Regions from separate parts of the Mesorhizobium sp. M1273 genome, predicted to be linked through region 3. Evidence: predicted binding sites of a transcription regulator. Region 3 holds the regulator's gene; each other region holds the start of a gene.
What was found. Region 3 encodes LexA, which represses DNA repair genes until DNA is damaged. Its sites were predicted from a motif close to TGTTCNNNNTGTGTTCNG; they were not measured.

Region 1 (7,889 bases), on a different contig from region 3:
GACGTCGTCTGCGGCCATGGCGCGACCGTCACCGAGATCGACCACAGCCATCTGTTCTACCTAATGGCGCGCGGCGTCGACGAGAAGACCGCGCGCGGCTTGCTGGTCAAGGCCTTCGTCGCCGAAGTGATCGAGGAACTGGACGACGAGGCCATCGTCGAGGCGCTGGAAGCACGGCTCGACGATTGGTTTTTGACGCACGGGTAGAGGTGACTGAGGGGTTGGTGCCAACACCCCTCATCCGTCGCCTTCGGCGCCACCTTCTCCCACAAGGGGAGAAGGAGAGGCGCTCTTCCTTCTCCCCTTGTGGGAGAAGGTGGCCGAGCGAAGCTCGGTCGGATGAGGGGTGCTGGACAGAATGAGGCGGTGCCTCGAGAGAGCTTGTAATGGACCAGAAAGTCGAAAACATCCCCTATGACGTCGAGGCGATCCGCCGCGACTTCCCGATCCTGTCGCGGCAAGTCTACGGCAAACCGCTGGTCTATCTCGACAATGGCGCCTCGGCGCAGAAGCCACAGGCGGTGCTCGACGCTATCCAGCACGCCTATTCCCAGGAATATGCCAACGTCCATCGTGGCCTGCATTTCCTGTCGAATGCCGCGACCGACGCCTATGAGAAGGCTCGCGAGACGGTGCGCCGTTTCCTCAATGCGCCGAGCACCGACAACATCGTCTTCACCTCGAATACCACGGCGGCGATCAACACGGTCGCCTATGGTTTCGGCATGCCGAATATCGGCGAAGGCGACGAGATCGTGCTGTCGATCATGGAGCATCATTCCAACATCGTGCCGTGGCATTTCATCCGCGAGCGGCAGGGCGCGAAGCTGGTCTGGGTACCGGTCGACGATCTCGGCGTTTTTCACATCGAGGAATTCGAAAAGCGGCTGACCGATCGGACAAAACTGGTCGCCATAACCCATATGTCGAACGCGCTGGGCACGGTGACGCCGATGAAGGAGATCGTGCGCATCGCGCACGCGCGCGGCATTCCGGTGCTGGTCGACGGCAGCCAGAGCGCCGTGCATATGCCGATCGACGTGCAGGATCTCGACTGCGATTTCTTCGTCTTCACCGGCCACAAGGTCTATGGCCCGTCGGGCATCGGCGTGCTCTATGGCAAGAAGGATATTCTGGAGCGCATGCGCCCGTTCATGGGCGGCGGCGAGATGATCGAGGAGGTGACGCAAGACATCGTCACCTACAACGATCCGCCGCACCGTTTCGAGGCCGGCACGCCGCCGATCGTGCAGGCAATCGGGCTTGGTGCCGCGCTCGAATACATGGAAAAGATCGGCCGCGAGCGCATCGCCGCGCACGAGGCCGATTTGAAGGACTATGCGCATCAAAAACTGCGCGCCATCAACTCGCTGCGCATCTTCGGCGATGCGCCCGGCAAGGGCGCCATCATCTCGTTCGAGCTGCAGGGTATCCATGCCCATGACGTGTCGATGGTCATCGACCGGCAGGGCGTGGCGGTCCGCGCCGGCACGCATTGCGCCCAGCCGCTGTTGAAACGCTTCGGCGTAACATCCACATGCAGGGCGTCGTTCGGCATGTATAATACCAGGGCCGAAGTCGATGCTTTGGCCGATGCGCTGGAAAAAGCGCGAAAATTCTTCGGGTGACGATCATGGATGATGCCAGCCACACCGCCGAGACCAATTCGGAAGCGACGACCAATGCGGCGGTTTCCGGATCGACAATCCCCGCCGACGAATTGGCGCGGCTGACCGACGACATCGTCTCGGCGCTGAAGACGGTCTACGACCCGGAAATCCCGGCCGACATCTACGAGCTCGGCCTGGTCTACAAGATCGACATCGAGGACGACCGCTCGGTCAAGATCGACATGACGCTGACCGCGCCCGGCTGCCCGGTGGCCGGCGAAATGCCGGGTTGGGTCGAAAATGCCGTCGGCGCCGTCGAAGGCGTTTCCGGCGTCGAGGTCAACATGACCTTCGATCCCCCCTGGTCGCCCGACCGCATGTCGGAAGAGGCACAGGTGGCGGTGGGCTGGTATTAGCATCCGACCAGACAGAGGCTGGCGCACTTGCGCCGGGTACAAAACTTCACCATTTTAGGTGAGGAATCATTCGGCAGGCCTTGAACCTGCAAAGAATGGAGAAGGAAAGACATGGGACGCTTCGCCGTCATCACGATGACCGAAAAGGCTGCCGACCGGGTGCGCGAGATCGTCGCGACCCGTGAGAATGCGCATGGCATCCGCCTTGGCATCAAGAAGGGCGGCTGCGCCGGCATGGAATATACGGTCGATCTGGTGACCGAGCCGAACACCAAGGACGACCATATCGAGCGCGATGGCGCCCATGTCTATGTCGCGCCGGAGGCGGCACTTTTCCTGTTCGGCACCGAGATGGATTTCGAGCAGACGACGCTGCGCACCGGTTTCACCTTCCGCAATCCGAACCAGAGCTCGGCCTGCGGCTGCGGCGAATCGGTCGAATTGAAGCCGGCTGATCTGAAGGCACTGGCCGAGGCGCGCGCTTCGGCCTGACGTTTTCGTTCTCCCCGTCACTATACGGGGAGAAGGTGGCCCGAAGGGCCGGATGAGGGGCCGAGCGTTCGCAATGTTTGCGCCGCCCCACATCTGCCTGCCGGCATCTTCTCCCCGTATAGCGACGGGGAGAAGAACGCTAATCCACCCACATCCCCGTTCGCTTGTGCCAGTCTGCGATCGACTCCTCCGGGTAGACATCGAAAACCTTGTCGCCCTTGCCGATGTCGGGCTCGACCCAGTTCGCCTTGTATTTCAGCATCAGATGCACCTTCTCCGGCGGCTTTGGCAGGTCTGTGTCGATCGCCGAGGCGAAGGGGTGCACCAGCTCCGGCCAGGTCGGATCGTAGAGCCAGAGTGCCGTCCCGCATTTCATGCAGAAGTTCCGCTCGCCGGTCGAGGTCTCGCGTTGCGGGTGCTCGTCGTCCTCGATCTCGGCGCGGTAGACGCCGAGATGGCGCTTGCCCTGGATTTTCAGCGTCTCGTAATCGGCGCCGAGATTGATGGCAAAACCGCCGCCGCCCTGCTGCTTGCGGCAGATCGAGCAGTAGCACAGCATGAACGGCACCGGCGTGTGGCTTTCCACCTCGAAACGCACGGCATTGCACCGGCAGGACCCTTTGAGCAGAAGCGGCATGAGAAACTCCGACGAAAGTGATTTGAACTTTGTCAGGATGGCGCCGGTTGCGGCGATGACAAGGGGAAATCCGGGTGACATGATCGCCGCATGGACAACGAGCGCATAGAAGAGCTTTTCGAAGGCCTCGGCCCGGTCAGTATCCGCAAGCTGTTCGGCGGCAGGGGCATCTATTTCGACGGCGTCATCGTCGCCATCGTCATCGGTGGCGAATTGATGCTGAAGGCCGACGCCGAAAGCGCCCCGGAATTCGAAGCGGCCGGCTGCCGGCAATGGACCTATACCGGCTCGCGCCACGGCAAGCTCGTGTCGATGCCCTATTGGAGCGTTCCCGACAGCGCGTTCGACGATCCCGACGAGATGGCGATCTGGGCGCGCCGCGCCTACGAGGCAGGACGGCGCGCCGGCAAATAGGCTGCGTCATGCTTCGGCAATTCCGGGCCGCACTTCATGCCAGGTCCCGCGCCTCGGGCACGAGCGCCAGCGCTTCGGCAAAGCCAGCGCTGGTGAAGGCGGCACTCTCGACGACGAGCATAGCTGCGGCAATGCCTTCGCGCAGTGCCGCGCACAGCGTCAGGCCGCGCAGCAGGGCAGCGATCGTGGCGCCTGCCAATGCGTCGCCGGCGCCGGCAGCATCGGTCCGCTTTTGCAGCGGCGGTGGCGAGATCGAGAACGCGCCCAATTCGTCGAAACCGAGCACTGGTTCGTCGCCGGCGGTGATCACGCCGCTTTTCAGCCCGGCGCGTCTCAGGCCGTCGACGATGCCTTGATCGATTTGGACGCCGGCGAGCATGCCGGCCTCGCGCCGGTTCATGAAGGCCATCGCCAGACGGTCGAGCACCGGCGTCAGCCGCGCCGCTTTGTTGGGCGAGACCGCAAGCGCAAACACCGGCTTGCCGGCGGCGAGTGCCGCCAGCCGCTCCAGCGCGGTCGACGGCAGGTTGGCGTCGCACAGCACCGCGTCGGCCGAACCGATCGCTTCCCGCACCTTGGCACGGCGGATCTGCTTGGGAAGCGCCAGCTCGTAGAGCACCATGTCGGCAAGGCCGGCGATCAGCCCGCCGTCGCTGTCGATCAGCATCGTATGGCTTGGCGTTGCTCGGTCGAGGAACACCGCCGACAGGTCGGTAATGCCGGCCTCGGTGACGGCGCGTAAAACCGTGTCGCCAAGGGCATCGCCGCCGCGCACCGAAAGCAGCGCGGCCGAGGCGCCGCGTCGCACCGCAAAGCGCAAGGCGTTGAAGACGGCACCGCCGACATGCTCGCGCATCGTGCCGGGGTTGGAAGCGGCCGGCACGAAGGCGCCGGCAACCCGGCCGCGCCGCTCGATATAGGCGCCGCCCACGGCCAGGATCGTCGGGGATTTGATCATGCCGTCAAAATGCCCTTTAGCTGTTGCCCGGGGAGACTAGGTCGCCGGGCGGAACCCTGCAATCGCGGGTCCGATTCGGTCGGTAACGGCAACGGCGCCGCATGCGAGGTGAGATACATCCGAAGCAATAATTGCGAAACAAAAATAGAACAAATAGGGATATGCGTTATTTTTCAAACCCTTGGTGCTCATTGACAAATGAGAACAAATGAGGTACATTCTTTTAAGGATTGCGGGATTGTCCGGCCTCCATTGACGACCACGGGGTGATGTATCATGGCTCAGAATTCTTTGCGGCTTGTAGAGGACAAAGCGGTGGACAAATCAAAGGCTCTGGATGCGGCGCTGTCGCAAATCGAGCGTGCCTTCGGCAAGGGCTCGATCATGCGGCTCGGCGCGAACGAGCAGGTCGTCGAGATCGAGACGGTGCCGACCGGCTCGCTTGGGCTGGACATCGCGCTTGGCGTCGGCGGCCTGCCGCGCGGCCGCATCGTCGAGATCTACGGGCCGGAAAGCTCGGGCAAGACGACGCTGGCGCTGCACACGGTGGCCGAAGCCCAGAAGAAGGGCGGCATCTGCGCCTTCGTCGATGCCGAGCACGCGCTCGACCCGGTCTATGCCCGCAAGCTCGGCGTCGATCTCGAAAACCTTTTGATCTCGCAGCCCGATACCGGCGAGCAGGCGCTGGAGATCTGCGACACGCTGGTGCGCTCCGGCGCCATCGACGTGCTGGTGGTCGATTCGGTGGCGGCGTTGACGCCGCGGGCGGAAATCGAAGGCGAGATGGGCGATTCGCTGCCCGGCCTGCAGGCCCGCCTGATGAGCCAGGCACTGCGCAAGCTCACCGCCTCGATCTCGCGCTCCAACACCATGGTCATCTTCATCAACCAGATCCGCATGAAGATCGGCGTCATGTTCGGTTCGCCCGAGACGACGACCGGCGGCAATGCGTTGAAATTCTATGCCTCGGTCCGCCTCGACATCCGCCGCATCGGCTCGGTCAAGGATCGCGACGAGGTCGTCGGCAACCAGACCCGCGTCAAGGTCGTCAAGAACAAGCTGGCGCCGCCCTTCAAGGTGGTCGAGTTCGACATCATGTATGGCGAGGGCGTCTCCAAGACCGGCGAGCTGGTCGATCTCGGCGTCAAGGCGGGCGTGGTCGAAAAGTCGGGCGCCTGGTTCTCCTACAATTCGCAGCGTCTTGGCCAGGGCCGCGAAAACGCAAAACTGTTCCTGCGCGACAATCCCGACACGGCGCGCGAGATCGAGCTGGCGCTCCGGCAGAATGCCGGGCTGATCGCTGAGAAATTCCTTGAGAACGGCGGCTCCGAAAGCAGCGATGACGGTTTCGAGGACGACGCTGGGGTGATGTAGGGCAAGCGACGCCTCGCTGAGCCTCAGCCAGGTTTCGATTTGATGTTTTGATTTTGAGTTTGCGTAATCGATGCGTTTCGAACCGCCGGCCCAGGGCCGGCGGTTCGCGTTTGACGGCGAGGCAGACGCATTTCAAGGCGCTGGTGAAAGCCGGGATTTGAGCCCATTTGGTGTTTCTGGACAGGCTGCGGTGCGACCGCTAAAAGGCCATGTCTATTTTCCGCCGGCAGCCGGCGGTTCTCTCGAAAAGGCAGTATTCATGAGTGGCGTCAACGAGATCCGGTCGGCATTTCTCGACTATTTTCGCAAGGAAGGTCACGAGGTCGTCGCGTCAAGCCCGCTGGTGCCGCGCAACGACCCGACGCTGATGTTCACCAATGCCGGCATGGTGCAGTTCAAGAACGTTTTCACCGGTCTGGAGAAGCGGCCGTATTCGCGCGCCACGACCGCCCAGAAGAGTGTTCGCGCCGGCGGCAAGCACAACGACCTCGACAATGTCGGCTACACCGCGCGCCACCTGACCTTCTTCGAGATGCTCGGCAATTTCTCCTTCGGCGACTATTTCAAGGAGCGGGCCATAGAGCTTGCCTGGAACCTGATCACCAGGGAGTTCGGGCTGAAGAAGGACAAGCTGCTGGTCACCGTCTACCACACCGACGACGAGGCGGCCTCGTACTGGAAGAAGATCGCCGGCCTTTCGGACGATCGCATCATCCGCATCGCGACTTCGGACAATTTCTGGGCAATGGGCGACACTGGACCTTGCGGGCCGTGTTCGGAGATATTCATCGACCGCGGCGAGCATATCTGGGGCGGCCCTCCCGGCAGCCCCGAGGAGGATGGCGACCGTTTCCTTGAATTCTGGAACCTGGTGTTCATGCAGTACGAACAGGTGACGAAGGACGAGCGCGTCGACCTGCCGCGTCCGTCGATCGACACAGGCATGGGCCTCGAGCGCATGGCATCCATCCTGCAAGGGGTTGAAAGCGTCTTCGAAACCGACCTGTTCCGCCACCTGATCGACGCTGCGTCGTCGGCGCTTGGCAAAGGTCCGGATGCGGGCACCGTCGCATCGTTCCGTGTCATCGCCGACCATTTGCGTTCGTCCTGCTTCCTGGTCGCCGACGGCGTGCTGCCGTCCAACGAAGGACGCGGCTACGTGCTTCGTCGCATCATGCGCCGCGCCATGCGCCACGCGCAGTTGCTCGGCGCCCGCGATCCGCTGATGTGGCGCCTGGTGCCGGCACTGGTCCGCGAGATGGGTCAAGCCTACCCGGAACTGGTGCGCGGCGAACAGATGATCACCGAAACGCTGAAGCTTGAGGAAACTCGTTTCCGCAAGACGCTGGTGCGCGGCTTGGGCTTGCTTTCCGAGGCGACGGAAAAGCTGGCCTCCGGCGACATGCTGGATGGCGAGACAGCGTTCAAGCTCTACGACACCTATGGCTTTCCGCTCGATCTGACGCAGGACGCGCTGCGCCAGCGCAACATCTCGGTCAACCTTGCCGGCTTCACCGAGGCGATGGAGCGGCAGAAGGCGGAGGCGCGCAAAAGCTGGGCCGGCTCCGGCGACGTGGCGACCGAGACGGTATGGTTTCCGGTGCGCGAGAACGCCGGCGCCACCGAGTTCCTCGGCTATGAGACCGAGCAGGCGGAAGGCCTCATCCAGGCGCTGGTCAGGGACGGCAAGACCGTCGACAGCGCCGGCAAAGGTGACGCCGTTGCCGTGGTTGTCAACCAGACGCCGTTCTATGGCGAGTCCGGTGGCCAGATGGGCGACACCGGCGTCATTTCGGGCGACGGGTTCTCGATCGAGATATCCGATACCCAGAAGAAGGCCGATGGGCTTTTCGTCCATCTCGGCAAGGTGGCTACCGGCACGGTCAAGACGGGCGCGACCGTCGAGCTGAAGGTGGACCACGCGCGTCGCTCCAGGCTGCGCGCGAACCATTCCGCCACGCATCTGATCCATGAGGCGCTGCGCGAGG
Region 2 (7,889 bases), on a different contig from region 3:
CGTGACGCCGGAAGCGCTGGAGCCGATCTTCGAAAAGCGCATGGACGGCTTTTCCGAAGTGTTCCACCGCATCTCCTACGACAAGATCGGCACTTCGACGATCCAGAGCCGGGCAACCGGCGGCGTCGTCAACGCCACCTTCGTTTTCGTGCTGCCGGGCTCGCCCGGCGCCTGCAAGGACGCCTGGGACGGCATCTTGAAGCCGCAGCTCGACTATCGGCACATGCCCTGCAACTTCGTCGAGATCATGCCGCGGCTGGACGAGCATTTGCGGCGCGGCTGAGAACCGAGGTATCAGCCAAGCGACCTCGGTTTAGCGAATGACCGGCTCGCCGTGAAAACGCCGGCGCGACGGCGGCGAGACGCCGAAGCCGACTTCCATCATCAGCCGCGGCGTGCGCGTCGGCACGGTGCCCATATGGAAGCCGAACGGATCCTCGACAAAGCCGAGGCCGGCCGGCCCGGTCAGCGTGACCGGGCTCTGCTCGCCGTAGACGCCCAGCACCTCTTCCGCCGAATGGCCGACCAGCAGCGTCAGCTGATGCTTCAGGATGCGGCGGTTGTGGGAGCCGCGGACATAGACATGCGGCCCAGTGTCGGCGTCGACCGGCACCAGGTAGAAAAAGAATTTCAGCATGCGCCAGTCGTCGAGGTCGAAATGGTATTTGCCGAGCGAGGCCATGTTCTTGTCGGCGTCCGAGACGCCACCGGTCGGAAAGCTCCACCAGACGCGGGTGGTGATCAGCTTGGCCTGGCTGCCGAGATAGTGCGCTGCGATATCGAGAAGCAGCGGATCGCGCTGCACGGCGACCGCAGCGTTGCAGTCGAGGACCCGTTCGAAATAGTGACCGCTGAGCAGCGGGCGGCTGAAATGCTTTTCGGCATCGGTGTGTTTTTCGGGCAGGAATTCCAGCCGGCGGTCGAAATTGCCGAAGCATGGCGTGCGCTCGGCGAAGCGGGCGATCTCCTCATGGATGGCGGCCGGCAGCATCAGGCCCGAATAGAGCCCCTCCGTCCGCAGGGCGCCGACGACGGCATCGCGATCGACGCCGGCGAACATCGTTTCACCGACATTGCGCGCCGGTGGAACCGGCTTCGCACCGCGCCAGTGCAGGCGCCGCGCCGGCATGGTGCGGGCCAGCATGAACATCGGCAGCCATGCCGGATTCTCGCGAAGGTCGGAAAGATAGGTCGGGATGCGGGCGGCGATGCGGCGCAGCATGCCGCCGTTTCGTGCGATCGCCTCGAGGCTTGCGGCGCCGGACTTGTCAGGGCTTGAAAGGGTCATCGGGGTCCTCAAAATATCGAGGGAACAGCATCGACGACAGTCGTCGTCACCGCTCCGGCACACCCCAAACCCATTCGCCCGTATCGCCGGAAATGGTAACCCCCGGCCAGATTTTGTGCAATGCACAATAAGCGACGACCCGCCAGAAAATTTGTCTGGGCGGAGTTCCCATAACCGGGACGGTAAGCCGTCACTTCCGCGGCGCGACCCAGATCTCGGCGTGGAGCCTCCTGGTCGCCAGGCCGCGGGCGATCGCTTCGGCGCTGCGGGCGTTCTTTGACAGCGCCGCGGCCTGACGCTTGCTGATCACCAGGCCTTCGGCGAGAGCGCGATTTCCGGCAAAGACGCGCGACAGGAACGGCGCGCGGCTGCCGCGTGCCCGCGAGAACCGCGCCGCCATGGTTTGCCTGGCGGTATGGGCGACGACCTCGTCGATCCAGCCCTCCCCCAGCCGCGCGCCCGGTTCCAGCAAAAGCAGCCAGTCGCCCTTGGCCTGCCTGATGCCGGCGGCGATGCCGCCGCTGACATAGTGGCAGCCGGCATGTTCGGCGACGCGGTGCGTCTGATCGGTCGAGCCGGTGTCGCAGACGAGAACGTCGCGCACCACGCCTTCGACCGCGCCGCCGATCAGCGAGGCGAGCGTGCGGGCAAGGCCCTCCTCGTCATTCAGGGTTTCGATCAGGACGCTGAGCATGTTTAGCCGAATAGCGGAAAGCGGTGGGCAGCGCCAGTTTTTGCGGCGCACCGCGAGAAAGTTCTTGCTTTGTTCTCATCGATACGATAGGAATACATTCATGAGCAGAGCGATTCGACAGCGGGCGGACAGTCCCTGGGAAAGGGCCAAGATGGAACAGATCGTGCGTGCCGATATTGCAGCCTTCGGCGCTGGCAGGGCCGAAATGGCGAATGCGATGATCGAGCAGAGCGGCATGCGTGTCCGTCCGGACCGCAACCGCGGCAGGTCGGCGGGCATCAATCCGTCCGGCCGTTTCGAGCCGGTCAGCCGGCATGTGTTCGACGATGGATGGAATTCGCTGGAGGAGCTGCCGCCGTTCAAGACCGAGGTACAGGTCGAGAAGCCGCGCACCATCATCACGCGCAACGAATCGCCCGACATCTCCTTCGACCGCTCGATCAACCCCTATCGTGGCTGCGAACATGGCTGCGTCTATTGTTTCGCGCGGCCGACGCACAGCTTCATGGGGCTGTCGCCGGGGCTGGATTTCGAATCGAAGCTGTTTGCCAAGCCGGATGCGGCGCGGCTGCTCGACAAGGAATTGTCCAGGGATAATTACCAGCCGCGCACCATCGCCATCGGCACCAACACCGATCCCTACCAGCCGATCGAGAAGCAATACCGGATCATGCGCGAGATCCTCGAAGTGCTGGAGGCGCGCGGCCATCCGGTCGGCATCGTCACCAAATCGGCGCTGGTGACGCGTGACATCGACATTCTGTCGCGCATGGCCGAACGCGGGCTGGCCAAGGTGGCGTTGTCGGTGACGACGCTTGACCGCATGCTGGCGCGCACCATGGAGCCACGCGCGTCGACGCCGACCAAGCGGCTGGACGCGATCAGGCAGCTTTCAGACGCCGGCATTCCGGCCTCGGTGATGGTTGCGCCGATCATCCCCGGACTGACCGACCCGGAGATGGAGCGCATCCTCGATTCGGCGCAGGCAGCGGGGGCACGTGAAGCCGGCTATGTGCTGCTGCGCCTGCCGCTGGAGGTCGCGCCGATCTTCAAGGACTGGCTGCTGCGCCATTATCCCGATCGTTATCGCCACGTCATGTCGCTGATCCGTTCGATGCGCGACGGCAAGGACTACGATTCGGAATGGGGCAAGCGCATGAAAGGCTCCGGCCCCTATGCCTGGCAGATCGGCCGGCGTTTCGAGATCGCTGCCAAACGGCTCGGCCTCAACGCCGAGCGGCGCTCGCTGAGGACCGACCAGTTCATCCCCGCCGCCAAGGCTACCGAGCAGCTGATGCTGCTGTGACAAAGCGTCTCGCGCCAGCCGCTTGAAGCGGCCGCAGCAGGCGAAAAATCCCGTCCGGCCTGTCCTGTCCCCGGGCTTGCAGACGGTAGCCCCCTCCTGGTCCGGTGCCCCGCCCGACCCGGAGGGGACTTGCGGAGAATCGGAGCCGATGCGAACCTCGCCGCACCATGGCTCGCCCGCGTTCCGATTCTCCGCTTCTCTTCGAAATCGTCGAGAAACCCGACTTCTCGTTCGAGACGAGGGCGATGGCCGAAGGCCTTTGGCCGGTGGCGGGGATGGACGAGGCCGGCCGCGGCCCGCTCGCCGGGCCGGTGGTGGCGGCAGCGGTGGTGCTCGATCCCGCCAACATCCCCGACGGCCTCGACGATTCCAAGCGGCTGACGCATTTGCAGCGTGAGGCGCTGTTCCTGAAAATCCTCGGCTCCGCGCTCGCCGTATCGATGGCCTCGGTCAGCGCCGAAGGCATCGATGCCTCCAACATCCTCAAGGCCAGCCTGGAGGCGATGCGCCGTGCCGTGGCCGGCCTGTCAATCCGGCCGAAGCTGGCACTGGCCGACGGCCGCGACGTGCCGCCCGGCCTGCCCTGCGAGGGCAAAGCACTGATCAAGGGCGACCAGCGCTCGCAGTCGATCGCCGCAGCCTCGATCGTCGCCAAGGTGATGCGCGACCGCATGATGTGCGGCTGCGGCAGCCATCATGCGCGTTACGGCTTCGAGCTGCATATGGGCTACGCCACTGTCCGCCATCGCACGGCGATCGATCTGCACGGGCCAGTGGCGCGGCTGCACCGCGCCTCCTTCGCGCCGTTCCGGTTCGGCGGCACCGAGGTGCTGGAGGAAGAGGGTTTTTCGGATTTGGATTGACATTGCGAAGGCGGCTAGGCGCGGATCTCCTCCCTCGAGGGGAGATGGCCGGCAGGCCAGAGGGGGTCGCCTCGCGTGAAGCGCCAACGTTCTCTTTCGTTCCATAGGGCGTCGCGCCAGGACGTGCCGACCCCCTCTGTCGCCTTTGGCGACATCTCCCCCTCGAGGGGGGAGATTACGCGCTCAGTCGCTTTCGCCAACAAAAAAGCCGCCAGGTTTCCCGGGCGACTTTCGATGAATTTCTCGTCGAAGTCGCTTAATTCAGCTTCGACTTCAAATCCTGCAGCGAGGCGTTGAACAGGTCGGCGCCGGCCTTGGCGTCGATCTTGCCGGCCAGCAGCGCCCGCGCGGCTTCGACCGCGATGTCGACAGCGCTGGCACGCACTTCGCCGATCGCTTCGCGTTCGGCCTGGCCGATCTTCTGCTCGGCCAAGGCGGTGCGCCGGGCGACATAGTCCTCGGTCTTCTTGTGCGCCTCGGCGGCAAGCATGTCGGCTTCGCGCTTGGCGGCGGCGACGATGGCCGCGGCCTCCTGCTCGGCTTCCTTGCGCTTGCGCTGGTATTGGCCAAGCAGCTGCTGGGCTTCTTCGCGCAACCGGCGCGCTTCCTCGAGCTCGGAGCTGATCTTGTCGGCACGCGCATCAAGCGCCTTGGCGATCATGCCCGGCACCTTGATGTAGATGGCGATGCCGAGGAAGATTACGAGGGCAACAGTTGCCCAAAGCGTCGCGAGAGATGTGGCGTCCATGATGCGCTCCTCACCCGGCCACGGATTTGACCGCGGCCGCGATTTCGGCCTTGCTGGCCTTGCCGCCGACAAGCGCCTCGACGATGGCCGAAGCGGTGTCCTCGGCGATCGTGCCGACTTCCTTCATGGCATTGGCCTTGATGGAAGATATACGCGCCTCGGCCTCGCCAAGCTTCTGGTCAAGCGCTGCCTCGATCGTCTTGCGGGCAGCCTCGGCTTCCGCCTTGGCCGCATCGTTGGCCTGCTGGCCGATCGCATTGGCCTTGCCCTTGGCTTCCGCCAATTCCTGCTCATAGGCGGCAACGGCGGCATCGGCCTCGCTTTTCAGCCGGGCAGCATGGTCGAGATCCTGGGTAATGCGGTCGTTGCGCACGTCGATGATGCCGCCAACGCGCGGCATCACCACCCGTTTCAAGAAGAGATAAAACAGCCCGAAGGTGATTGCCAGCCATAGAAGCTGCGAGGGGTACGTCGCCGGATTGAATGGCGGGAACGTGCCGTGCGCCTCGGCAGGCACGCCGGTGCCAGCGCTGCCGCCTTCGACGGCGGGCGCGGACTCTTGCGCAAAGGCAGATGTCACGAACATGGACTATCCCCGAAATTCAGGCCCGCCGCAGGATCGCGGCCGGCCTGTTCAATTCTTCCCAATGTTCAGCCGAACAAAGCGAGAAGCGCGATGAGAAGCGAGAAAATACCCAGCGCTTCGGTCACGGCGAAGCCGAAGATCAGGCGGCCGAACTGGCCGTCGGCTGCCGACGGGTTGCGCAGCGCGCCCGCCAGATAGCTGCCGAAAATGTTGCCGAGGCCAATGCCCGCGCCGCCCATGCCGAGGCATGCGATGCCGGCACCGATGTACTTTGCTGCTTCTGCGTCCATTTGTTCAACTCCTTTGGATCTAAAATTCCGTTGCAAAATCGATCCGGCGGCAATGCCGGAAACCTTGTCAGTGCCCGGGATGCAGGGCGTCGTTGAGATACATGCAGGTCAGCACCGCAAAGACGTAGGCCTGCAGGAACGCGACCAGCAGCTCCAGCGCCGTCAGCGCCACGGCCATCGCCAGCGGCAGAACCGAACCAGCCACGCCGACCGCGCCGAGCGCGCTCAGGCTGACGACAAACCCCGAGAACACCTTCAGCGTGATGTGACCGGCGAGCATGTTGGCGAACAGACGAACCGACAGGCTGACCGGACGCGAGACGAAGGAAATCACCTCGATCAGCACCACCAGCGGCAGCAGGTAGACCGGCACGCCATGCGGGACGAACAGCTTCAGGAAGCCAAGGCCGTGCTTGGTGAAGCCGTAGACGAGGACCGTTCCGATCACCAGCGCAGCGAGGCCGAAAGTGACGATGATGTGGCTGGTGATGGTGAAGAAATACGGGAACAGGCCAAGCAGGTTGGCGACAAGCACGAACATGAACAGCGAGAACACGAAGGGGAAGAACCTCATGCCTTGCGTTCCCGCGGCGTCCCTCAGCATATTGCCGACAAATTCATAGGCCATTTCCGAGACCGACTGAAGGCGGCCCGGAACCAGGCTGCGGCTCGACGTGCTGAGGTAGAGAAACGCCGATGCGACAGCAACCGTCGCAAGCATGAACAGAGCCGAATTGGTGAAGGACAGGTCGTAGCCGCCGATGTGAATCGGAATGATCGGATGGATCTGGAACTGGTGGATCGGATCGACCTTGTCAGCAGCCACTTTAAATCCCCATCAAAGCCGCAGACGGCTTCAGCATTCTGTTCAATGCGCCGGCATGCGGCGCCTCAATTCATTCTTTCGGATCGCGCGGTTTGTCGCCCGTTCCGAATTCCGACACAAGCCCGGCTGAACGCAGGACGTTGAGCACGCCGGCGACAAAACCCAGCAGCAGCCCGACTATCAGACCCCATGGCGATGTCCCCGCCACGCGATCGATAAACCAGCCGAGAGCCGCACCGACCACTATCCCGGCGATGAACTCGCTGGACAGCTTGAGCGCCTGGCCGTACCCGGCCACACTGCCCGTTTTCCCGTCGTCTTTCCCCTCGAGCCGGTCCGGCCGCCTTGTCGCAAGCGATGCTTCAAGGTCGCGCCGGCGGCGCTCAAGATCGTCGTCGCGGATGTCGGCTTCATGCTGCTTGCCGCGGCCGGTTTTGCCGGTTCCGTCTGGCCCATTCTTGTCGGCCACGCAACCCCCCTGCCCGGTCAGACCGTCACCGTCCGTCCGCTTCTTAAAGTCGCCGGCAACATAGTTAGAGGGTCCGCGCCCGTCAAGCCACGGGCGGACGTTCAAGCTCAAGTATTTTTTCGTTATAAATCAGCCACTTGCTCGGGTGCGACATCGTGCCCGACGCGGTCTCTGGCGGGCTGCGGCCGAATCCCCGCGGCGATGCGTCTTCGATCGGCCGCTCTCGCGCGAAAGACGCAAGGGCTGCCCGAGCGCTCAGCTCCAGCCGCCACCATAGGTGCGGTAGAAGATGTGCAGGCCGATCCTGGTCATTTTCTGCATCGTCCGCGCCCAGCCCGGATGGACGTAGTCGGCGTAATAATGGGTCGACGAGCCGACTTCCGGAATGAAGATCTTGCCGGCTGTGACGGCCATGGCGACATCCTGGGCGGTCTTGTAGGCAGCGGGGTTGTCGATGCGCTTCTTCCTGCCGTCGCAGGCGAAGGAAAACTGGCAGCGGTTGAACCAGTTGTCGTTCTGGTAGACGACGCCGCAGATCGAGTTCGGATAGGCGGGGTTGCGGACGCGGTTGAGGATGACCTGGGCGACGGCGGCCTGGCCGCGCACGGATTCGCCGCGCGCTTCGAAATAGATGCCGTTGGCGAGACAGGCCTGCTCCGGCTTGGAAAAGACGCTCGCCGGCAGCGGCGTCTGCATCCAGGAATGATCGCCCTTGCTCAGCGGCGGAATGAAGCGACCGTCGTTCGGGTCCTCGTCCTGCAGCAAGGCCTCGAAGGGCGACGCCTGTGCATAATCGGGAGCGGACGAGGCGTAGGCGGT
Region 3 (7,889 bases):
AAGCGACGACCCTCGCCGACGGCATGGTAACGGCGGCGCAGGCCATCGACAGCGGCCGCGCGCTGAAAGTGCTCGACAGGCTGATCGAGATTTCGAACGGTTAAACCATGTCCGACATCCTGCGCAAGATCGAGGCTTACAAGCGCGACGAGATCACGGCGGCCAAGGCACGCGTGTCATTGGCCGAGATCAAGGCACGGGCGACGGATGCCGACGCGCCGCGCGGCTTTCTTTCCGCCCTTGAAGCAAAGCGCAAATCCGACAGGTTCGCGCTGATTGCCGAAATCAAGAAGGCTAGCCCATCCAAAGGCCTGATCCGCGCCGATTTTGATCCGCCGGCGCTGGCCAGGGCCTATGCGAAGGGCGGTGCCGCCTGCCTTTCGGTGCTGACCGACGCACCCTCCTTCCAAGGCGCGCCCGAATTCCTCACCACTGCGCGCGCTGCCGTCGAACTGCCTGCCTTGCGCAAGGATTTCCTGTTCGACCCCTACCAGGTCTACGAGGCCCGGGCATGGGGCGCCGATGCCATCCTGATCATCATGGCCAGCGTCGACGACGCGTTGGCAAGAGAACTCGAAGCGACAGCGTTCGGGCTCGGCATGGACGCGCTGGTCGAAGTGCATGACGAGGCTGAAATGGAACGCGCGCTGCAGCTGTCGTCGCGGCTGATCGGAATCAACAACCGCAATCTCCGGACCTTCGAAACCAGCCTGCAGACCTCGGAGCGGCTGGCAGCGATGGTGCCGGCCGACCGCCATCTGGTCAGCGAGAGCGGTATCTTTTCGCACGACGATTGCCGCCGGCTGGAGCAGAGCGGCATTGCGACTTTCCTGGTCGGCGAGAGCCTGATGCGCCAGCAGGACGTGGCCGCGGCAACGCGCCTGCTGTTGACGGGCAAGGCGCCGGCAGAGGCCGTTTGAGGATGGCGGCCACCCTCACCCATCTTGGCGCGCAGGGCGAAGCCAACATGGTCGATGTCGGCGACAAGGCTGTGACGGTGCGCACGGCAGTCGCAGAAGGCTTTGTCGCGATGCGGCCCGAGACGCTGGACATGATCCTCGCCGGCGACGCCAAGAAGGGCGACGTGCTGGGCACCGCGCGCATTGCCGGCATCATGGCGGCCAAGAAGACGCATGAACTGATCCCGCTTTGCCATCCGCTGCTGCTGACCAGGATATCTGTCGATATCGAGGCGGACGCCGCGCTGCCCGGCCTGAAGGTGACAGCATTGACCCGCGTCACCGGCAAGACCGGCGTTGAGATGGAGGCTCTGAGTGCCGTCTCGGTCGCTTGCCTGACCATCTACGACATGGCCAAGGCGGTCGACCGCGCCATGGTCATCTCCGGCATAAGGCTGGTTGAAAAGACCGGCGGCAAATCCGGCGACTACAAGATCACCGGAGACGGGGCCACCGAGGCAGGCCGATAATGGTGCTGGTCCCAGTTGCCGAGGCGCTCGAGCGCCTGCTGGACGGCGCAGCAGCGCTGCCGGGCGAACGCGTCGCACTGCTGGATGCCGCCGACCGCGTGCTGGCGGAGCCGGTTGTGGCGCTCCGCACCCAGCCGCCGTTCAACGCCTCCGCCATGGACGGCTATGCCGTGCGGGCGGCCGATATCGCGTCCGTACCGGCAAGGCTTTCGGTGGTCGGCATGGCGCCGGCCGGACGCGGCTTTGCCGGAACGGTGCAGCAGCGGCAGGCCGTGCGCATCTTTACCGGCGCGCCGCTTCCCGAAGGCGCCGACACTATCGTCATCCAGGAGAACGTCCGCGATCTCGGTGGCGGCAGCGTCGAAGTGACGGAACGGACGGTGCAGGGGCGCAACATCCGCCGCCTCGGGCTCGATTTCGCCAAGGGCGATGTCCTGCTGCCCAAAGGCCGCCTGCTCGACCCGGCGGCCTTGTCGCTGGCGGCATCGGCCAATCACCCCGAGGTGCGCGTGGTCAAACGGCCGCTGGTCGCCATCATCGCCACCGGCGACGAATTACTGCCGCCGGGCAGCGATCTTGGCCCCGACCAGATCATCTCCTCCAACGCCTATGGTGTCGCCGCTGCCGCACAGTCGGTCGGTGCGCGCGCGCTCGACCTTGGCATCGCGCCGGACCGCAGGGAGGCGATCGCTGCGCTGGTTGAAAAGGCCGTGAAGGCTGGCGCGAACGTCATCGTCACGCTGGGCGGTGCCTCGGTCGGTGACCACGACTTCGTCCATGACGTGCTGACCGGGCAAGGCATGACGCTCGATTTCTGGAAGATCGCCATGCGGCCGGGCAAGCCACTGATGTTCGGGCGGCTGGGAGACATTCGCTGCATCGGCCTGCCCGGCAATCCGGTGGCAAGCCTGGTCTGCACTCAGCTCTTCCTGAAGCCGCTGCTGGCGCGGCTCGGCGGCCGCGCCTTTCAGCAGGATATACGTCGGGCACGGCTCGGTGCCGCCATGCCGGCCAACGATCTCAGGCAAGATTATCTGCGGGCTGTTGTCATAGATGACGCCGGTACGCTCGTGGCGACGCCGTTCGGCATCCAGGACTCCTCGATGCTGAAAATGCTGGCCGATGCCGACGGGCTGATCGTTCGCGCGCCGTTCGCGCCTGCCGCGGCGGCGGGCTCCCCCTGCGACGTACTGATGCTACGCTGAACCTGCCTCACTCCGAAATCAAGGTCCGGGTCAGCGGATGGTCTGGATCGGCCAAACCGTCGATGATGTTGAAATGATGCCGGTCAGGCTCGACCACCGAGCTGGTCGCGGTACCCAGGCCGATCCAGATGTTGGCCAGCAACGCGCTCTGACGCAGGAATTCGGCGCGCTCGCCGCCGCCGGCCCAGCAGGTCAGGCGGGCCTTGTCCATCGGGCGCAGCAGCACCGGACTTTCGGCCTGCGCCTCGGCCTCATCGATCGCCAGCGTCTCGTTCATGCCGGTGCGCATGATCGGGCGCAAATCGTGCACCCCCGAGATCGACACCACATGACGAACGCGCCGGACCACTTCGGTCGCCAGCGGCGTCGTCGCCGTAACCATCCGGCTAACAAGATGGCCGCCGGCCGAGTGCCCGGTCAGCATCAGCGGCCCTGCAACCATCGCCGCCGCCTTGCCGATCGCCGCGCCGACTTCCTTGACGATGCCGCCAATGCGTATCTGCGGACAGAGCGTGTAGGACGGCATCGCCACCGCATAGCCGCGATCAACAGGGCCAGCGGCAAGATGCGACCAGAAATTCTTGTCGAATTCCATCCAGTAGCCGCCATGAACGAACACCACGAGTCCCTTGGGCTTGATGGCCGGCAGGAAAAGATCGAGCCGGTTGCGTGGGTTGTCGCCATAGGCCATGTCGAGCCGCGCCCTGCCCTCGGTCGAAAGCACGTCGCGGAAAACCCGCGCGGGCTCGATCCAGGCCGCCGGCCAGCGATCGCTGCCGGCTATGTTGGCGCCGTTGGCATAGGCGTTGTCCCAATCGGCAATGTGACGTTCGAACACCCTGCGCCCTCCCTGGCATATGGCCTTGCAACGTAGCCGTAAGCATCGCGCGGCGCGTCGTCGCCAGCCTCACGATTCCAGCTCTCGCATCAATCTCAAGTGACAGCTGCTTTGATGGCGAAGCGCGCATCCTTCCACGCACCGGTGTGCAGGATGTCCTCAAGCACTTTGACGGCCTGCCAGACATCGGCATAGCCGATATAGAGCGGGGTGAAGCCGAAGCGCATGGTCGATGGCGCGCGAAAATCGCCGATCACGCCACGTTCGATCAGCGCGCGCATGACCTGGTAGCCATGCTCATGCATGAATGAAATCTGGCTGCCGCGTTTTTCCCCATCGCGCGTGCTTTCGAGCGTGAGCCCGTACGTGCCGCACTTTGCCTCGACAAGCTCGATGAACAGATCCGCCAGCGCGATGCTCTTCTTGCGCACCGCCGTCATGTCGACATCGTTCCAGATGTCGAGCGCGCCCTTCAGCGTGCGCATCGACAAGACCGGCTGCGTGCCGCACAGAAACCGGCGGATGCCGGTGCCGGCCGCATAGCCTGGCTCGAATGCGAAGGGCCGTGCATGGCCCCACCAGCCGGTGAGCGGCTGCTGGATGTCGGAAAGATGCCGCTCAGCCGCATAGATGAAGGCAGGCGCGCCCGGGCCGCCATTCAGATATTTGTAGGTGCAGCCAACGGCAAAATCGGCGTTTGCCTTGTCGAGTTCGACTGGCATCGCGCCGGCGGTGTGGCAGAGATCCCAGACGATCATCGCCCCGGCTTCCTGAGCCCTGCGCGTCAGCGCCGGCATGTCGCGCAGTTCGCCCGACTTATAGTTGACGTGGTTGACCAGCACCACAGCGGTGCGTTCGTCGATCAGCTCTTCGATGGTCGGCGCGTCGACTCCCGAGAGGCGCAGCAGCGTATCTTTTCGCGTCGAAACCACACCCTCGGCCATGTAGAGGTCCGTCGGAAAACTATCGCCCTCGGCGACGATGACCTGCCGCTCCGGTCGCATGGCCATGGCGGCGTGCAGCAGCTTGTAGATATTGACCGATGTCGTGTCGCAGACCACTGTCTGGCCGGCCGCGGCCCCGATCAGGCGCCCGAGCTGGTCGCCAAGTTCAAGCGGCATGTTGAACCAGCCGGCCGTGTTCCATGCGCGGATGAGATCATGCGACCATTCTTCGGTCGCGGCTTTGTGCAGTTCATCGAAAGCGGCACGTGAAGCAGCTCCTAGCGAATTGCCGTCGAGATAGATCACTCCTTGCGGCAACACAAAGCGGTCGCGCATCGCGCGCAGCGGATCCGCGGCATCCATCGCCTTTATGGCCACGAGATCGGGAATTCCTGTCATGATTTGTCTGCTCCCCCAAGATCCAACGCAACGCCGGACACGCATCGACTGTTCTTCCATTACCTGGTTGCGCGCAGCAAGGCTCCACCGGCGAGAAGCAGCCTGACCAGGCGGTGGAAACCGGGACTTAACCCGAGGTTGGCGTTTTGAGTTCGTTTCGTTCACGGTGCATTGACCAAACCGCACAGTCGATACGGGTTCAATTCCGTGCCTTTTGCCGACCGACGGCCGATGCCAGTGCCGCCTTCTAGGAGGCCAGAAGGGCGCAAACGAAAGCAGAATCAAGGCGATGAGGCTCGCGGCGGTGAAAATGCGGTACGCCGGTAGGGGACGTCGTTTGTTTCCCGAGCCTTAACGCATTCATTAAACTTTAAACAGTTGCGGAACACAACTGGAACAGATAGTGTTTGTTCTGGGTTTGTTTTTCTGATTCTGTTGGGGGTCGCTATGCTGACACGCAAACAACACGAACTGCTTATGTTCATCCACGAAAGGTTGAAGGAAAGCGGTATCCCGCCTTCATTCGACGAGATGAAGGAAGCGCTCGACCTGGCTTCCAAATCCGGAATCCACCGGCTGATTACGGCGCTGGAGGAGCGCGGCTTCATTCGCCGTTTGCCCAACCGGGCCCGTGCGCTGGAGGTGCTACGCCTGCCTGACTCGATCGCCCCCGGCCTCAATGCGGCACGCAAGTTCTCGCCGAGTGTCATCCAGGGCAGTCTTGGGCAAGGCGCCCCTCGGCAAGGCAAGCCGACATCGTCGCGCGTGCCCGCAGCCGGAAATGACGACGATGTCGTCGCCGCCGTTTCGATCCCGGTGATGGGCCGCATCGCTGCCGGTGTGCCGATCGACGCCATCCAGCACCAGACGCATTCGATTTCGGTGCCGCCGGATATGATCATGGGCGGCGAGCATTATGCGCTTGAGGTCAAAGGCGATTCGATGATCGAGGCCGGCATTTTCGACGGCGACACGGTGATCATCCGCAATGCCGATACGGCGAGCCCCGGTGAGATCGTGGTGGCACTGGTCGACGAGGAGGAAGCGACGCTGAAGCGGTTCCGCCGCAAGGGCGCCTCGATCGCCCTGGAAGCCGCCAATCCGGCCTACGAGACGCGCATCTTCGGACCAGACAGGGTCAAGGTGCAGGGCAAGCTCGTCGGACTGATCCGCCGCTACTGAGCTCCGCCCTTGGCGCCGGCTTTGGGGTTGTCGGCCCGGCGGTATGGCGGCAGGCCCCGTGCCGCGCGTGAAAATTTCCGCTGCACGTGCCAGGGCCGGTATGATTTTTCGACGGCGAAGCGGATCTCGGCGCGTGTTGCCGCTTGTGGATCGAAATAGACGGCGGCACTTCCCGCGCGCGCCAGTTGCCGTTTGGTGACGACGAGGACCAGCCGGTCGTAGTAGCAGGGGTTATGGGCGGTGGCGTCGTCGATGACGATCAAGCTGGCAAAGGCGCAGGCTGGCCGCGCAGTATCGCGGTCCTTGGCTTGCGCGATGATCGCGCCGGATGGATGCCTGGCAAGGCAGAGGCCGTCCGTGCAAATGAACGGCATGCCCGGCGGTAGGTCGGCCGGATCGGCAATGTCGAATTGCGGGTCGTTCTTTCCAGGTGTTTCCGGCGCGACGATAGCCTCTGATGTGAGCGCGCGTTTCCAGTTGTCGATGGTGAACTCATTCGGGCGTGCCCGGTTGACCGCGAGTTCACCGCTGCCGATCGGCAGCGCGACCAGCCGTGCGTCCTCCGAGACCAATACGTCGGGTATGCGTGTCTGCGTTGTCGTCAGCAAGCCGGCGAGCGCAAAAGGAAGTGCCGCCAGCCGCAACCACGTCGTCGCCATGCTGGCAATGACGAGGGCGATCGTCACCAGAAGGACGGATCTCAGCGAAATCAGCCCGACCGCATCGATCGGCGAGCGCTCCGAGATCCACCCGGACAGGGCGATCATCGCCGTCAGCCCCTTGCCCATGACATAGAGAAAAGGGCCATCCGCACCGAACGGCATCGCCAGCGCGCTGAGAACGGCGAAGGGCATGACGACCAGTGACACGATGGGCATGATGGCCAGATTGGCGAACAGGCTGAGCGGCGCCACGCGCTGGAAATGCCATATGGCGAAAAGCGCCGTGGCGCTCCCTGCAATGATCGAGGTCATCGCCAGACCGCACATGCCCAGCAGGACCTTTCGAGTGGCAAAGCGTAGCGGCGACTGCCGCGGCGGCGGCGTGGTGGCCCTGCCGGCGCGGTAATCGGACCAGCCTGCGTAGGCGCCGACAAGGGCCGCCGTCGCGGCGAAGGACATCTGGAAACTCGGACCGACCACCTCGTGCGGCGACACCAGGATGACCGCGATGGCCGAGATCGCCAGGTTGCGCATGGTGAGCGCGGCCCGGTCGAACAGCACGGCGATAAGCATCACCGCCAGCATGATGCGTTCGGCCGCCACGACAATGCCGGAAAAGACGAGGTAGGCCGTAATCGAGAAAAGCGCAGCGGCCGCGGCATACTTCTTGACCGGCCGTCGCGATGAGAAATCGGGAAACAGCGCAAAGGCACCCCGCAGCAGCGCCATGATGGTGCCGGCGACCAACGCCATATGCAGCCCCGAGATAGAGATGATGTGGTAGATGCCGGTGCGCCGCATCGCTTCGTTGATCTCCTCGGGAATGCCGGCGCGCACGCCGACGATCAGCGCAGCAGCAATCTCGCCCTCGGCACCGCCGATGCGGCTGCGGATATGGTCGGCGATGGATTCGCGCGCGTCTTCGATCGCGGAAGAAAGCTGCGCGGCAAGCGGCATGCTGCCCGACGACACGACTTTCGGATTGCCGAGAAAAAAGCCGCTGCCGCCGATACCGGCGAAATAGCTGTCGAACGAGAAATCATAGCTGTCGGGCCGCACCGGGCCGGTCGGCGGCAGCAGCCGCACATAGCCGGTGATCTCGGAACCGGCGGTCAGCTCAGCCGGTATCTTCATCGCCGAAACGCGGACCCGTTCCGGCATGTAGCGCAGTGTCGGCCTGGCCGTTGAGATCACATCGATTGTCAGCCTGATGCGGCCGCTCGCCATGGG
Region 4 (7,889 bases), on a different contig from region 3:
ACCCGTTCCTCGGCATCGCCGCCGCAATCGTCACCGGCATGCTGCTCGGCTTCCTGGTCGGCTCGCTGGTCGTCTATGGCGGGCTGTCGTCGCTGATCGCCACGCTCGGCATGAATTTCCTGCTGCGCGGCCTGATCCAGATCATCAACGAGGGCAGGTCGACGGCGCTGACCGGCCTTGCCGACAGCTGGGCCTACAAGATCTTCTCCAGCCAGCTTTACGGCATTCCGGTGCAGATCTTCTGGGCCATCGGCTTCGTCGTGCTGTCGGCGCTGCTTTACAACCGCCATCGCTTCGGTGCCCAGGTCAAGGTGGTCGGCGACAATCCAGACAGCGCCCAGCAGATGGGTATCGACGTCAAGCGCGTGCGGGTGAAAGTGTTCGTCTTCGTCGGTATCGGCGCGGCGATCGCCGGCACCTTCTCGGTGATGATCAACTTCACCTGGTGGCCGACGGCGGGCGACGGATACCTGCTGCCGGTGCTGGCATCGGTGTTCGTCGGCGGCACCCCGACCTGGGGCGGCATCGGCACGGTTGTCGGCGGCGCGATCGGCGCGGTCACGGTCTCGTTCATCCAGACCGGCGTCGTCGCGGCAGGCCTGAGCGGCTTCTATGTCCAGTTCTTCAACGGCCTGATCATCATCCTGTCGCTGCTCGGCCATAAGTGGAACCAGGCGCGGTATCGCTAGCGCCCGGCGGCCTCACACCCCGGTGACAAACCCGTCCAGTACGCGTTTCTGGCCGGCTTTGTCGAAGTCGATGGTCAGCTTGTTGCCTTCGATGGCCGAGATGTTGCCGTTGCCGAATTTCTGGTGGAAGACGCGGTCGCCGACGCTGAAGGGGGACGGCGTGTCGGCGACGGATTTGGCGACCAGTTCGCCGTCGATGGTGCGCCCCTTGACCGAGGTACGGCCGGCGCCGTAGCCGGAGTCGGTTTCGCCATAGCCGATGCGCTCGACCTGGTGGCCGGAGCGCGTGCCCCAATTGCGGTCGGTCGCCTCGGTGCGGTTGGCTTGGGCGCGCTGCCAGCCCGGCGTCGCATAGGTGCTGGAGAAAGCGCCGGATTTTTCGGCGCCGTTATTGCCGCCTATGTTGTCGAAGCGCGATGCCCCATAAGGGTTCTGCCTGCCCGCCCCTTGGCCTCCACGACCGGAGGCGAACGAGCCGCCGCCATAGGCATTGCCGTAGCCGCCGTAGCTGTTGCCGCTCTCGGAAACTTCGACATGGGCTTCCGGCAGCTCGTCGAGGAAGCGCGACGGGATGGTCGACTGCCAGAGGCCGTGGATGCGGCGGTTGGAGACGAACCAGATGTGCAGGTTCTTCTTGGCGCGGGTCAAGCCGACATAGGCAAGCCGGCGCTCCTCCTCCAGCCCGGAGCGGCCACCCTCGTCGAGCGAGCGCTGGTGCGGAAAAAGACCTTCCTCCCAACCAGGGAGAAAAACGGTCTCGAATTCGAGGCCCTTGGCCGAATGCAGCGTCATGATGTTAACGGCGTCGAGCTCGGCGTTCTGCTCGGCGTCCATGACGAGTGCGACGTGTTCGAGGAAGGAGCGCAGCGATTCGTACTCCTCCATGGAGCGGATCAGTTCTTTTAAGTTCTCGAGCCGGCCGGGCGCTTCAACCGAGCGGTCGTTCTTCCACATGTCGGTGTAGCCGCTCTCCTCGAGAATGGTCTCGGCGAGCTCGGTGTGCGGCGTGGTTTCCAGCGCCTTCTGCCAGCGCTCGAAATTGGCCGATACCTCGCGCAGTGCGGCGCGCGGCTTCGGCTTCAACTCGTCGCTTTCGGCGAGTTTTGCCGCCGCCTCCAGCATCGGGATGCGCAGGGCGCGTGCGGTGTCGTGGATCTGGCGGATGGTGGCCTCGCCAAGGCCGCGCTTCGGCACGTTGACGATGCGCTCGAAGGCGAGGTCGTCGGCGCCTTGCGCGACGACGCGGAAGAAGGCCAGCGCATCGCGGATTTCGAGGCGCTCGTAGAAGCGCGGGCCGCCGATGACGCGGTAGTTGAGGCCGAGCGTGACGAAGCGGTCCTCGAATTCGCGCATCTGGAAGGAGGCGCGGACGAGGATCGCCATGTCGTTGAGATTGTGCTTCTGGCGCTGATAGGCCTCGATGGTCTCGCCGACGGCGCGGGCCTCCTCCTCGGAATCCCAGGCGGCGTGGACATGCACCTTCTCGTCGTCCTCGGCGATCTTTTCGGTGAACAGCGTCTTGCCGAAACGGCCCTCATTGTGGGCGATGAGGTGGGAGGCGGTGCCGAGGATGTGCGCGGTCGAGCGATAGTTGCGCTCCAGCCGGATGATGGTGGCGCCGGGGAAATCCTTGTCGAAGCGCAGGATGTTGTCGACCTCGGCGCCGCGCCAGCCATAGATCGACTGGTCGTCGTCGCCGACGCAGCAGATATTTACGGTGGACAGGCGCGGGCTTCCCTCCCCCTCGAGGGGAGGGTGGCCGGCCGAAGCCCGGTCGGGTGGGGTCCGTGCGGCAGTGCTCGACCTACCGGCGGCAGTGCTCGACGCTCTAGCGGTGCCTTCTGCGGCAACCCCCTCCGCCCGCTTCGCGGGCACCTCCCCCTCAAGGGGGGAGGATTGCGGCCGTTGTGCCAACAGCCGCAGCCACATGTACTGGGCGGTGTTGGTGTCCTGATATTCGTCGACGAGGATGTAGCGGAAGCGCTTATGGTATTCCTTCAGCACGTCCGGATTGGCGCGGAAGATGCGGATCGGGTGGCATAGGAGATCGCCGAAGTCGCAAGCGTTCAGCGTTTTCAGCCGCTCCTGATAGGCCTTATAGAGCTCGCGGCCCTTGCCGTTGGCGAAGGCACGGGCATCGCCCTCGGGGATGTCGGCGGGACCGAGGCCCTTGTTCTTCCAGCCGTCGATCATCTGGGCGAACTGCTTGGCCGGCCAGCGCTTGTCGTCCAGCCCTTCGGCCTGGATAAGCTGCTTGATCAGGCGCACCACGTCGTCGGTGTCGAGAATGGTGAAGTCGGATTTGAGCCCGGCCAGCTCGGCATGTCTGCGCAGCAGCTTCACTCCAATCGAGTGGAAGGTGCCGAGCCACGGCATGCCCTCGACATTGCCTTCGCCGATCAACAGGCCGATGCGCTGCTTCATCTCGCGCGCCGCCTTGTTGGTGAAGGTGACGGCGAGGATCTGCGAGGGGAAAGCCTTGCCGGTGGCAAGGATGTGGGCGATGCGGGTGGTCAGGACGCGCGTCTTGCCGGTGCCGGCGCCGGCCAGCACCAGCACCGGGCCTTCGGTGGTTTCCACCGCCAGCCGCTGCTCGGGGTTGAGGCCGTTGAGATAATCGGGCGCGTTGTTCTGGTTGCTGCGGGCAGCCATGGCGCGCGCGGCAATGCCCGACGGGGCCGCGGGCCGCGCGTTCGGTTCGTCAAAAAAGGGCATGTCTTCCGAAAAGCCGGACATCTCCCCCCGAATGTAGTGATTCGGCAGCGAAAGGCCAGAAGTGTCTCCGTTTTGTTCTCTGTCCAGTCGGTAGACTCACAATCTGAATGGGTCCGCTAACCAAAACGCCGGGCTTGCTGAGGGTCGGCACCGTAAAACGCCGAGCTTGCTTGACAGGGGAAGCGGGCCGGAGAAAGTTGCGTGGGGGCAGGAGCGCAATGCCGGGTTGCCCATGGACGCGTCGCGGAGCGCACCAGTCGAAGGAGCACCGTCTTGGCTGTGGTCATTACCTCCCTGATCCTTTTCCTCATCGGCCTGGCGGTTGGCGGCGGCGGCATCTGGCTCGTGACGCTGGGCGGCAGCTGGTACTACGTCATCGTCGGTCTAGCTTTCCTTGTCGCGGCCTGGCTGCTCTACAGGCGCAGATCCACGGCGCTGTGGCTCTACGCGGCGATCGTGCTCGGCACGCTCGCCTGGGCGGTCTGGGAGATTGGCTTCGACTGGTGGGAGCTCGGCCCGCGCGGCGGCATCATCGTGCTTGTCGCGCTATGGCTGTTGACGCCATGGGCGCGGCGCGGGCTTACCGGTCCCGACGGACGCGCGCCGCTTATCCTCGCCGTGCTGGCATCGCTTGCCGTCGCCGGCTATTCGATGACGACCGATCCAAAGGATATTGCGGGTGAACTCAACACCGACAAGGTGACGCCGACGGCCGATCTTGGCGGCAACGTGCCGGCTGGCGAATGGCACTATTACGGTCGCACGCAATATGGCCAGCGCTATTCGCCGCTCGACCAGATCACCGCTGAAAACGTTGCCAATCTGCAGCCGGCCTGGACCTACCGCACCGGCGACGTGAAAGGGCCCGACGACATCGGCGAGACGACCTATCAGGTGACGCCGCTAAAAATCGCCGACACGCTCTACATCTGCACGCCGCATAATTTCGCCATCGCCATCGATGCCGCGAGCGGCAAGGAGAAATGGCGGTTCGATCCGCAGGTCAAGCTCAACAAGGACCGCCAGCACCAGACCTGCCGCGGCGTGTCCTATTATGCCGATGCCAAGGTCGCCGCCGGCCAGCCCTGTGCCACACGCATCTACCTGCCGACATCCGACGCCCGGCTGATCGCGCTCGATGCGGCGAATGGCCAGGTCTGCCCGACTTTCGCCGAAGGCGGCACGCTGAACCTGCTCGCCAACATGCCATATCCGAAGCCGGGCTATTATTATTCGACCTCGGCGCCGCTGATCGTCGCCAACAAGATCATCGTCGGCGGCGCGGTCAACGACAATTATTCGACGCAGGAGCCGTCCGGGGTCATCCGTGCCTACGATGCCGACACCGGCGCGCTGTTGTGGAATTGGGATTCCGGCAATCCGGACCAGACGACGCCGCTGCCGCCGGACCAGACCTACACCAACAACTCGCCCAACATGTGGTCGACGGCAAGCGCCGACGAGAAGCTCGGCCTGCTTTATGTGCCGCTCGGCAACAAGACGCCGGACCAGCTCGGCGCCGGGCGCAGCGCCAATGACGAGAAATTCTCCTCGTCGATCACCGCGCTCGATCTCAACAGCGGACAATTGCGCTGGGTGCGGCAGACCGTGCACCACGATCTCTGGGACATGGACGTGCCGGCGCAGCCGACGCTGGTCGACATCACCACGGAAAGTGGCGTGGTGCCGGCGCTGGTCGGGCCGACCAAGCAGGGCGACCTCTATGTGCTCGACCGGCGCAGCGGCGAGCCGATCGTTCCGGTCAAGGAAGTGCCGGCACCGGGCGGCGCGATCGAGGGCGACCATACCTCGCCGACGCAGCCGGTCTCGGATCTCAGCTTCAGTCCGAAACCGCTGACCGGTGCCGACATGTGGGGCATTACCATGTTCGACCAGCTGGCCTGCCGGATCGAGCTCCGGAAGTTGCGCTATGAGGGCCGCTACACGCCGCCGTCGCTGCAAGGCTCACTGATCTATCCCGGCAATTTCGGCACCTTCAACTGGGGCGGCGTGGCAGTCGATCCGGTCCGGCAGGTGATGTTCGGCATGCCGACATACCTGGCGTTCATCTCCAAGCTGGTGCCGCGCGCCGACGTGCCGCCGCCCGGTGACACCAAGGGCAGCGAACAAGGCCTGAACCGCAATGACGGTGCGCCTTACGCAGTGATATTGAAGCCGTTCCTGTCGCCGCTCGGCATTCCCTGCCAGGCGCCGCCCTGGGGCTATGTGGCGGGTGCCGACCTTCGGACCGGCAAGATCGTCTACAAGCATCGCAACGGCACCGTCTACGACATGACGCCGCTGCCGCTGCCGTTCAAGGTCGGCGTGCCCGGCATTGGCGGGCCGATGATCACTGCCGGCGGCGTCGCCTTCCTCGGTGCGGCGGTCGACGACTATGTGCGCGCCTATGACCTGACGACCGGCAAACAGCTCTGGCAGGCGCGGCTGCCGGCCGGCGGGCAGTCGACACCGATGACCTACACGGTAGCCGACGGACGCCAGTTGGTCGTCATCGTTGCCGGCGGCCACGGCTCGGTCGGTACCAAGCCGGGCGACTATGTGATGGCCTATACGCTGCCGAAATAGAGAAGTTCCTTCAGAGCCCGAGATGCCCTTTCAGGTCGGGTACCGATGCAAGTACCTCACTGGTCAGCTGCGGGCCGGCGGCTGTCTCGGCCTGCTGGACCAGCATCGTGCCGGCCTGGCTGATCTGAGCGAGCGTGAGGCCTGATGCCTTGAGTATGGCGACGCCGTTGATCAGCGCGCCGGTCTTTTCGCCGAGAGCGCCGCCGAGCGCGCCCTCCAGCGAGGACAGGAGGCCACCACCGGAAGCCGCGCCGGGAGCCATGACATCATATTGCTTGGCCAGGGCGTCGGCTCCCGGGATTTTGGCAAAGAAGCTGGACAGAGTCGTGCCTTCCGCCTCGTGTTCGAGCACCGAGAAAATCGTGCCGGCGACCTTTTCCGTCAAAGCCTGGTTGAGACCGGATTTCTGGGAGACGGTGTTGATGATGTCCTGAACGTCCATGACCTTTCCTCAGGCTTTGGTGTTTGCGGGCGGGTGCCGGTTGGCGCGGATCTTGATCAACGATCGTTTGAAGGCGGTGAAGGCAGTGAACCGCAGCGCCAGCAAAGCCATAGCGGCGAGGGCGAACCCACTTGCCAGAAGCGGGGAGGGAAAGGTCATGGGCGTGTTCCTTCGTCGTCAATCAGGCATTCTTTTCCCGCCAAATGGCCATTGTCGTTCGCCAAATGGCCCGAGTGAGGCATAGCCCGGTAACTTCTTTTTACATTGTGGTGCGTGCATTTAGCATTGCCACAAAGGACCAAAATTTAACGACAGTGGGGCTAGCGGCATCACGGCCCTCGTGCAGGGACTTATGGCAGCCTCACTCAGCCGTGACTGGACCAGGCAAGCTTCGGCTCTATGTTGCCGCGGGGGGCGCCGACGAGAAGCGCGCCATGACAACACCTGCCGAACCCACCGCCGCCGAGCCTGTCATTACCCAGGCGATGATCGATGCCTATGACGAATACACGCACCTGACGCTCGACCGGCGGCGCTTCATGGAGCAATTGACCAGGCTTGCCGGATCGGGTGCGGCAGCTGCCGCGATCGCGCCGCTGCTGGCGGCGAACTCGGCCCAGGCGGCAATCGTGGCGGAAGACGATCCGCGTGTGAAAGGTAAGGACATCAGCTCTCCCGGCAGCGCCGGCGAGATGAAGGGCTATCTGGTCAGGCCGGCGGACCAGACCGGCAAGCTTGGCACCGTCATCGTGGTGCACGAGAACAGGGGTCTCAACCCGCATATTCGCGATGTGGCGCGGCGCGTGGCGCTGGAAGGGTTCGTGGCGCTTGCGCCGGACTTCATGACACCGCTCGGCGGCACGCCGGACGATGAAAACAGGGCACGTGACCTGTTTTCCCAGCTCGATCCAGCACAGGTCGCCGCCAATGCCGTGGCAACCGTCGCCTACCTCAAAGGCTACAAGGACGGCAACGGCAAGGTCGGCGCCGTCGGCTTCTGCTGGGGCGGCGGCACGGTGAACATGCTGGCCGTCAACGCGCCGGACCTCGCCGCCGCCGTCGCCTATTACGGCATGCAGCCACAGGCCGAGGACGTGCCGAAGATCAAGGCCGCGCTCATGCTGCATTATGCCGGGCTCGACACCCGCACCAATGCCGGCATCGATGCCTTCAAGAAGGCACTCGACGCGGATCATGTCGAATACTCGGTCTATGTCTATGAAGGCGCCAACCATGCCTTCAACAACGACACGTCGGCGGCCCGCTATGACAAGAAGGCGGCTGACCTCGCCTGGGGCAGGACGATCGCTTTCCTCAAGGAGAAACTGGCCTGATCAGTCCGGCGCCGGCTTATGGAACGCCACGCCGGCCACCACCAGGGCGATGCCAAGGCAGTCGGTGAGGCTCGGCACCTGCCGTAGCACGATGACGCCGATCAACGTTGCGGTGACCGGCAG

Region 1: recA (recombinase RecA) is a predicted target of LexA. The motif match lies at 4,662-4,679, and genes of this name have one in related genera.
Region 2: NKH30_RS01220 (PA0069 family radical SAM protein) is a predicted target of LexA. The motif match lies at 2,042-2,059, and genes of this name have one in related genera.
Region 4: NKH30_RS15295 (ATP-dependent helicase) is a predicted target of LexA. The motif match lies at 3,467-3,484, and genes of this name have one in related genera.

Annotation. Positions count from the first base shown of each region.
Region 1 is NZ_JAMYLV010000014.1:142,817-150,705, reverse strand. Features, by position in the region: gene sufD (Fe-S cluster assembly protein SufD) at 1-207, shown strand, start outside; gene NKH30_RS17370 (cysteine desulfurase) at 387-1,628, shown strand; gene NKH30_RS17365 (SUF system Fe-S cluster assembly protein) at 1,634-2,026, shown strand; gene sufA (Fe-S cluster assembly scaffold SufA) at 2,138-2,518, shown strand; gene NKH30_RS17355 (GFA family protein) at 2,658-3,155, opposite strand; gene NKH30_RS17350 (TfoX/Sxy family protein) at 3,246-3,569, shown strand; gene NKH30_RS17345 (PfkB family carbohydrate kinase) at 3,604-4,527, opposite strand; gene recA (recombinase RecA) at 4,804-5,901, shown strand; gene alaS (alanine--tRNA ligase) at 6,161-7,889, shown strand, end outside.
Region 2 is NZ_JAMYLV010000001.1:259,855-267,743, forward strand. Features, by position in the region: gene moaB (molybdenum cofactor biosynthesis protein B) at 1-283, shown strand, start outside; gene NKH30_RS01210 (phytanoyl-CoA dioxygenase family protein) at 314-1,288, opposite strand; gene NKH30_RS01215 (glycosyltransferase) at 1,479-1,982, opposite strand; gene NKH30_RS01220 (PA0069 family radical SAM protein) at 2,134-3,288, shown strand; gene rnhB (ribonuclease HII) at 3,456-4,151, shown strand; gene NKH30_RS01230 (F0F1 ATP synthase subunit B) at 4,408-4,899, opposite strand; gene NKH30_RS01235 (F0F1 ATP synthase subunit B) at 4,910-5,485, opposite strand; gene NKH30_RS01240 (F0F1 ATP synthase subunit C) at 5,551-5,775, opposite strand; gene NKH30_RS01245 (F0F1 ATP synthase subunit A) at 5,843-6,601, opposite strand; gene NKH30_RS01250 (AtpZ/AtpI family protein) at 6,672-7,070, opposite strand; gene NKH30_RS01255 (cell wall hydrolase) at 7,326-7,889, opposite strand, start outside.
Region 3 is NZ_JAMYLV010000022.1:15,266-23,154, reverse strand. Features, by position in the region: gene trpD (anthranilate phosphoribosyltransferase) at 1-104, shown strand, start outside; gene trpC (indole-3-glycerol phosphate synthase TrpC) at 108-920, shown strand; gene moaC (cyclic pyranopterin monophosphate synthase MoaC) at 923-1,429, shown strand; gene NKH30_RS21700 (molybdopterin molybdotransferase MoeA) at 1,429-2,634, shown strand; gene NKH30_RS21695 (hormone-sensitive lipase) at 2,642-3,472, opposite strand; gene kynU (kynureninase) at 3,568-4,815, opposite strand; gene lexA (transcriptional repressor LexA) at 5,263-5,997, shown strand; gene NKH30_RS21680 (ComEC/Rec2 family competence protein) at 5,991-7,889, opposite strand, start outside.
Region 4 is NZ_JAMYLV010000012.1:97,772-105,660, forward strand. Features, by position in the region: gene NKH30_RS15290 (ABC transporter permease) at 1-689, shown strand, start outside; gene NKH30_RS15295 (ATP-dependent helicase) at 702-3,425, opposite strand; gene NKH30_RS15300 (glucose/quinate/shikimate family membrane-bound PQQ-dependent dehydrogenase) at 3,678-5,990, shown strand; gene NKH30_RS15305 (hypothetical protein) at 6,001-6,432, opposite strand; gene NKH30_RS15310 (hypothetical protein) at 6,442-6,591, opposite strand; gene NKH30_RS15315 (dienelactone hydrolase family protein) at 6,867-7,766, shown strand; gene NKH30_RS15320 (EamA family transporter) at 7,767-7,889, opposite strand, start outside.